Regions from separate parts of the Robertmurraya sp. DFI.2.37 genome, predicted to be linked through region 2. Evidence: a T-box and tRNA genes for the amino acid it is inferred to sense, from the RefSeq annotation. Region 2 holds a T-box; the other holds one or more tRNA genes.
The links. The T-box of region 2 lies ahead of ileS (isoleucine--tRNA ligase). A T-box ahead of a tRNA ligase gene usually reads a tRNA of that ligase, here a tRNA-Ile.

Region 1 (3,453 bases), on a different contig from region 2:
ATCCACAATGTGTAGACCTTTATCTTTTGCTGCTATTCTTGCTTCGCTAGATCGATCAAAACCATAGACAGAATGGCCATTGTTTGCTAAGTTTAACGCAAGGTTATATCCCATTTTCCCTAAACCAATCATGCCAATTTGCATCAAATCACTCCTTGTTAAAAACAAGTTGTATATCATTGCTCACTTTATGCACAGTAAAATAGGCAGGTCGCAAGTCTGCGATTCATCCATGCAGTCAGATGACATTATTTTTCTAAACTTTTTGTAGACGTCTTTCAGAATATCTTAAAGTGGATCGGGCAATACGGATGCCCCAACACTAGAACATTTGTTACAGCACACAAGGAGCATCGAATGTAAAGCAAAACTTTAGTTGCCCTATGCTACAATGTAAAGCTGATTGTAGCTAATCAATAAACCAGTTATTCGAATTACTTTGGAGCTTTCATTTCATACCAAGAATGGAACAAAATTGCTATTAGTTTCCCCCTGTCCATTCTGACATGGGACAATCTAATAAATCTGTGTCATTTACAGCTAGGAGCGATTCAGTATATGAAGCCTCGCTCTCTGATTGATAAACGTATAAGTATGAGTGAGCAAAGCTCCTTTTGTTTATGATACTGATATGAAGGCGCGGCCAAACAAACACGCATATACGTGTGATTAAAATCAACCCAATGTAGACATACGTATGCCTTTATTTCCAAACTAAATCAAAGCAGAATGCAAGGAGCCCTTTTCTAAGAAAACATATTATTCATAGCACTTTAACTTAGGTGTCAAGCAATTAAATTAAAAATACGCAATTTCATATTTCACAAAAAATATTTGCAGCTATTTAGCACCGGTGAACAAATATCATTTGTTAATTAAAATTATACACGTTTTTACGTGTGAGTTAACAAAAATAATCGAATTTTCGTATATAAACACGTATTTTCGTACGAAAGGAGAAAAAATTGGTGAAAAATATCGAAAATATTGGAGAGCGGATCAAATTATTAAGAGATAAACATGGATTATCTCAGGCTGCTTTTGCAAAAAGAATTGGTGTTTCCGCTGGAAATGTTGGAGACTGGGAAAGCGAGAAAAAGAAATCTCTGCCTGGCGCCAAAGCTATCTATGCAATTACGAAGGAGTTTGACGTAACTGCGGATTGGCTGCTGACTGGAAAGGAATACGTAGTGGATTCACTGTTTAATAACGGAAATATCGTGATCCAGGATGATAAACCTGCAATCAGTCCCTCCAAAGACAGAGGAACTACGAACAACACAGATACGAAAGAAATCGTGAATCTAACGGCAGAAGCAAAAGAGTTAATTACGATATTTAACAGCTTAAATAAGCGTGACGCTGCTGAATTATTAATGATTGCCCGGATGAAAAAAGAACTCGGTAACGGATAAAAGAAGGGCGCTAATGATGAAGATATCCTTCATCATTAGCGCCCTTCTTAAACTCCTGTGCGAGTAATAGTAATGTCGTCTCTTATTTCAGTTCTCGTCTATTTAATATAGAAAAGAGTTGCGGGGTTAGATGTCTTTATACTTAAAAGTTTGTTTCCAAATTCAATAAATTTTTAGAGACTAAAACCAGCTCATTTAGTGTAGAACGATAAAAAAAACTGTTGACCTAATGTCAACAGCTTTTTTTATGACCCGTACGGGATTCGAACCCGTGTTACCGCCGTGAAAGGGCGGTGTCTTAACCACTTGACCAACGGGCCTGAAATGGCGGAGAAGGAGGGATTTGAACCCTCGCGCCGGTTACCCGACCTACACCCTTAGCAGGGGCGCCTCTTCAGCCACTTGAGTACTTCTCCATATGGCTCCGCGGGTAGGATTCGAACCTACGACCGATCGGTTAACAGCCGATTGCTCTACCACTGAGCTACCGCGGAAAATTATTATTTCATTCCTCTACCTTGATTACTTTCTGATTGTCCTCATCTCAGAATGCTAGTTCAAGTAGCAGCTCGATGAGTACAACTCGCAACACATTCATGATGCTTTTGCTCGTTGCTCTACCACTGAGCTACCGCGGAATACGATACAAATCTCATGTTCTAGCTTCTATAAATTACAAAAGCAAAGATGGTGGGCCTAAATGGACTCGAACCATCGACCTCACGCTTATCAGGCGTGCGCTCTAACCAGCTGAGCTATAGGCCCCTTTTGGAGCGGGTGATGGGAATCGAACCCACGACAACAGCTTGGAAGGCTGTGGTTTTACCATTAAACTACACCCGCATATTGAAAGCTTCTTTACTTCACTAACGCTTCGTAAAAAAGCTTTGATGGCTCAGGACGGAATCGAACCGCCGACACAAGGATTTTCAGTCCTTTGCTCTACCGACTGAGCTACTGAGCCATCATGATATTAATCCTACATATAGTTGGTCATTGTCCTTCGCCCTCATCTCAGAATATTTTTCAAGATGATGCTCGATGAGTGCGCTGGATGTTTATCCTTGCCGTTTATTCATCGTGCTCTACCGACTGAGCTACTGAGCCAACATATGTAAATGGCGGTCCGGACGGGACTCGAACCCGCGACCTCCTGCGTGACAGGCAGGCATTCTAACCAACTGAACTACCGGACCAAAGCTTTTTCGACGTAGGAGAAAAAAGCTTTCCTCTGTCTTTTTCGACGTAGGAGAAAATAGCTTTCCTCTGTCTTTTTCAACGTTAAGTGAAAATAACTTTTTCTTTATCCTTTCGACGAAAGAAAAATATCTTTCTTTATTTCCTCAAGTCTTATTTAATTGAAAAAGTCGATTGCGGAGGCAGGATTTGAACCTGCGACCTTCGGGTTATGAGCCCGACGAGCTACCAGACTGCTCCACCCCGCGATAATAGTATATACCTAGATAAGCACATGCTACTAGATAGCTTATTGACTGTCCCGATTTCAGTATGCTTACTCAAGGAAGCACTTCAATCGGTACAACTCGCAGTTTACTCAGTGAAGTAACGCTTGTTGCTCCACCCCGCGATAATAGTAAAAGTGATATGGCGGAGGAAGAGGGATTCGAACCCCCGCGCGGTTTAACCCGCCTGTCGGTTTTCAAGACCGATCCCTTCAGCCAGACTTGGGTATTCCTCCGAAATATTATAAGTTGTTTTGCTTATGCAAAAAATAGTGGTGGACCTTGTAGGACTCGAACCTACGACCGGACGGTTATGAGCCGTCTGCTCTAACCAGCTGAGCTAAAGGTCCAATAAAGCTTTGTGGTAAAATATTGGTAGCGGCGGAGGGGATCGAACCCCCGACCTTACGGGTATGAACCGTACGCTCTAGCCAGCTGAGCTACACCGCCAAAGATACTTTGATAAATACTCACTTGATTATGAGTCATTATTAGAATAAATAGTTATTGGTGGAGCCTAGCGGGATCGAACCGCTGACCTCCTGCGTGCAAGGCAGGCGCTCTCCCAGCTGAGC
Region 2 (3,929 bases):
AATGAATTGGTCTACTTCTCTTAATTGTTCGTATGCCACCTTATTTACACTTGGATTAAAGTCGGCAAGATTTCCTAATAAGAACCGGAATGTATTTCTAATTTTGCGATACACTTCTGCTACTTGCTTGAGTATTGCGTCAGAGACCCTTACGTCAGCTTGATAATCAACGGAAGATACCCATAATCGCAAAATATCTGCTCCAAGCTGGTTCATAACTTTTTCAGGGATAATCACATTTCCGATTGATTTACTCATTTTTCTACCTTCACCATCAAGTACAAAACCGTGACTTAAAACTCCTTTATAAGGCGCTTTTCCTGTAACAGCTACGGCTGTTGATAATGATGAATTAAACCAACCACGGTACTGGTCAGAACCCTCTAAATAAAGATCGGCAGGTCGTTGTAAGTCTTCACGTTCTTCTAAAACTGCTTGATGGGATGAACCTGAATCAAACCAAACATCCATAATATCCGTTTCTTTTGTGAATTTTCCATTTGGACTTGATTCATGTGTAAAGCCTTCCGGCAATAAATCTTTTGCATCTCGTTCAAACCAAATATTCGAGCCATGCTGACGGAATAAGTCAGAAATATGATTGATCGTTTCATCAGTAATAATCGGTTCGCCATTTTCACCGTAAAACACTGGAATCGGAACTCCCCATACGCGTTGACGTGATATACACCAATCGCCACGATCTCTTACCATATTGAAGAGACGAGTTTCCCCCCAAGCTGGCACCCACTTTGTTTCTTTTACAGCATCCAGTAGCTCATTGCGGAAATCTTTAATCGATGCAAACCACTGAGCAGTTGCGCGGAAAATTACTGGTTTCTTCGTTCTCCAATCATGTGGATACGAATGGGTAATAAAATCCAATTTCAACAAGGCGCCAACTTCTTGAAGTTTTTCTGTAATTTGTTTGTTCGCACTGTCATAAAATAATCCTTCAAAACCTGGTGCCTCACTTGTAAAGACGCCTCTATCATCGACAGGACTTAATACATCCAAACCGTATTTCCTCCCAACAAGGAAGTCGTCCTCCCCATGTCCTGGTGCTGTATGAACGCAACCAGTACCAGCATCTGTCGTAACATGTTCACCAAGCATCACAAGGGAATCACGGCCATATAACGGATGCTTCGCTACGATATATTCAAGCTCGCTTCCCTTCAATGTTTTAACAACTGAAGCATCTTCCCAGCCAAGCTCTGTGGATACAGAATCTAATAATTCTTCAGCAATGACATATTTATTGCCTGTTACTTTAACAACGACATAATTTAAATCAGCATGCACAGTGATTCCAAGATTTGCTGGAATGGTCCATGGTGTTGTCGTCCAAATAATAATTTTTGTATCTGCATCAAGTACCCCTTTTCCGTCTTTCACATCAAAAGCAACATAAATAGAGGCTGAACGCTTATCTTTATATTCAATTTCTGCTTCAGCAAGAGCAGACTCACTTGATGGGGACCAATATACAGGTTTTAACCCTTTATAGATATAACCTTTTTTCGCCATTTCTCCAAATACTTTAATTTGCTGTGCTTCATACTCTGGCTTTAAAGTGATATATGGATTTTCCCAATCCCCACGAACACCCAAACGTTTAAACTGAGCTCTTTGACTGTCAATTTGTTCATAAGCATATTCTTCACATAGCTTTCTAAATTCAGCAACTGTAAGTTCCTTGCGCTTAACCCCTTTATTTGTTAATGCTTGCTCAATTGGCAAACCATGTGTATCCCATCCCGGTACATACGGAGCATGATAACCGCTCATTGATTTATAACGGACGATAAAATCCTTTAAAATTTTGTTTAAAGCATGCCCCATATGAATATCCCCATTTGCATATGGAGGACCATCGTGCAATACAAACATAGGAAGTCCTTTTGTCTTTTCCTGAACTGCCTTATAAATGTCCATCTCATTCCATTTTTCCTGCATTTCAGGTTCTCTTTTTGGCAAATTTCCTCGCATTGGAAACTCTGTCTTTGGCATTAATAACGTGTCTTTATATTCCATTTCTCTTCCTCCTTACAAGTCCTAGCTCACTAGTCATACAGTATTACCTAATTTCAGATTTTAAGGCATTTCATCCACATTTTTAAAACACAAAAAACCCTCTCATCCCAAAAAGGGACGAGAAGGTTTTAAATCCCGCGGTACCACCCTTGTAGATAGAAAATCTATCCGCTCTATGTTCGTAACGTGAATAACACGCCTATGCCTACTTATTTCAAAGAATCCATTCTTGAAAATGTTCAACTAGGTACTCAAGGGTGATTTCCAACTTTTTATCTTTGCCGAACTTTCACCGTCTTCGGCTCGCTACAGATAAGATTAAAAAAGTGTACTTGTCCCTCTCATCGTATGAAATATATTTTATTAACGTATTATATTCTCTTTTATGACGAGACGTCAAGCCATTGAATCTTCTTCCTCTGCGGATTTCAACTCTGCCGCGTCAATCTCATATTGCAAAAGATGATCCCAATCATCATTATTTAGCAGATCTAATTGAGCCTCAATCAACATTTTAAAGCGTGTGCGGAATACTTTTGATTGCTTTTTTAAATCCTCAATTTCCAAAGCGATCTTTCTTGCCTTCGATAATGACTCATTTACAATACGATCGGCGTTTTTTTCCGCCTCTTTTATTATGAGCTTTGCCTCTTTTTGTGCGTTACGCTTAACTTCCTCTGCCGCCTCCTGGGCTACAACAATCGATTTATTCAATGTCTCCTCAATATTAGAAAAATGGCCAAGGCGCGCATTCATATCATTTAATTTTTCTTCTAATTCCTTTTTCTCACGAATGATGATTTCATAATCTTTAATTACCTGATCGAGAAATTCGTTTACTTCATCTTCATCATAACCTCGGAACCCTTTGTTAAACTCCTTGTTATGAATATCTAAAGGTGTTAATGGCATGAAGGCCACCTCCATATTTCTGTAAGTAGTATGTATTCATCAATATTCGACACTTGCTCTCATAATCCTGCACAATTCTAAAAAAATATGAGGCTTGAGCAGTTATTTTTGTTTACCACCGACAATTCGCCATTTATCTTTCTTTGTTTTCCCTTCAATCGAAATTAATTTGAGACGCCCAAAGCCTCTTACAGAAAGAATGTCCGCCACACCGCATTCAAACGATGGGTTTTCAATCGTTGTCCAATTGACTTTGACTCGCTTATTTCTAATTAATTCTTGTGATTTTTGCCGAGAAAGATTAAGCAATGCAGCTAATACAGTATCTAAACGGAGCGAAGAAACAGTCGCAGTCATTTCCTGCCAATGACCTTCAATTACTAACCCTTCTTCGCTAGGCAGTTCCTTTAATGTTACAGAAGCCCGACCAATTTGGGTAAGTTGTAATTTGATATACTCACTTATTTCTTCTGTAACTAGGAATTGAATTCGCCCATCATGAATGAGAATATCTCCAAATTTTCCTCTCTTCAATCCAAGAGCCATCAGGCTGCCAAGAACTTGAGGGTGTTCGATGGTTACAAACTTTACTGGATATTCTATTTCGAATAAGCGAATGTGAAAATCATTTCTCTCCACCTGCAAATATTCTGGATAGATTAATGCCCGTTTACGTTCATTATTTTCCTGTCCACCAAAAAACGCCACCTGGATTTCCGACTGACTACCCACAACCGCCTGAACGATCTGCTGCTCTCGTGGATCGAGAAAATCTGTTAACTTAGAGCTGTAGGTTTGCTCAACATATTCCATCCATTGCAAAGCCATATCTATAAATTCTCTTTCTTCAGTGCGGAAATGCTGATAAATATTCATGTTATCACCTAGAATGAATGAAAAAAGGGGGATCATCATTAGCCCCTTTTATTACTTAATATGAGTAAATTCCCCTTAAATGATCCAATAGTACAGCTGATGCA

Region 1: it has a tRNA-Ile gene. The T-box ahead of ileS (isoleucine--tRNA ligase) is inferred to sense a tRNA for this amino acid. The anticodon was not compared.

The regions. Positions count from the first base shown of each region.
Region 1 covers NZ_JARGEJ010000026.1:1,456-4,908, reverse strand. The annotation lists gene gnd (phosphogluconate dehydrogenase (NAD(+)-dependent, decarboxylating)) at 1-144, opposite strand, end outside; gene PZE06_RS14460 (helix-turn-helix domain-containing protein) at 969-1,415, shown strand; tRNA gene PZE06_RS14455 (tRNA-Glu) at 1,664-1,735, opposite strand; tRNA gene PZE06_RS14450 (tRNA-Ser) at 1,741-1,831, opposite strand; tRNA gene PZE06_RS14445 (tRNA-Asn) at 1,835-1,909, opposite strand; tRNA gene PZE06_RS14440 (tRNA-Ile) at 2,104-2,180, opposite strand; tRNA gene PZE06_RS14435 (tRNA-Gly) at 2,185-2,258, opposite strand; tRNA gene PZE06_RS14430 (tRNA-Phe) at 2,307-2,379, opposite strand; tRNA gene PZE06_RS14425 (tRNA-Asp) at 2,535-2,611, opposite strand; tRNA gene PZE06_RS14420 (tRNA-Met) at 2,787-2,860, opposite strand; tRNA gene PZE06_RS14415 (tRNA-Ser) at 3,022-3,114, opposite strand; tRNA gene PZE06_RS14410 (tRNA-Ile) at 3,152-3,228, opposite strand; tRNA gene PZE06_RS14405 (tRNA-Met) at 3,252-3,328, opposite strand; tRNA gene PZE06_RS14400 (tRNA-Ala) at 3,387-3,453, opposite strand, start outside.
Region 2 covers NZ_JARGEJ010000001.1:109,600-113,528, forward strand. The annotation lists gene ileS (isoleucine--tRNA ligase) at 1-2,037, opposite strand, end outside; T-box leader at 2,148-2,391, opposite strand; gene PZE06_RS00550 (DivIVA domain-containing protein) at 2,434-2,949, opposite strand; gene PZE06_RS00555 (YlmH family RNA-binding protein) at 3,052-3,825, opposite strand; gene PZE06_RS00560 (YggT family protein) at 3,901-3,929, opposite strand, start outside.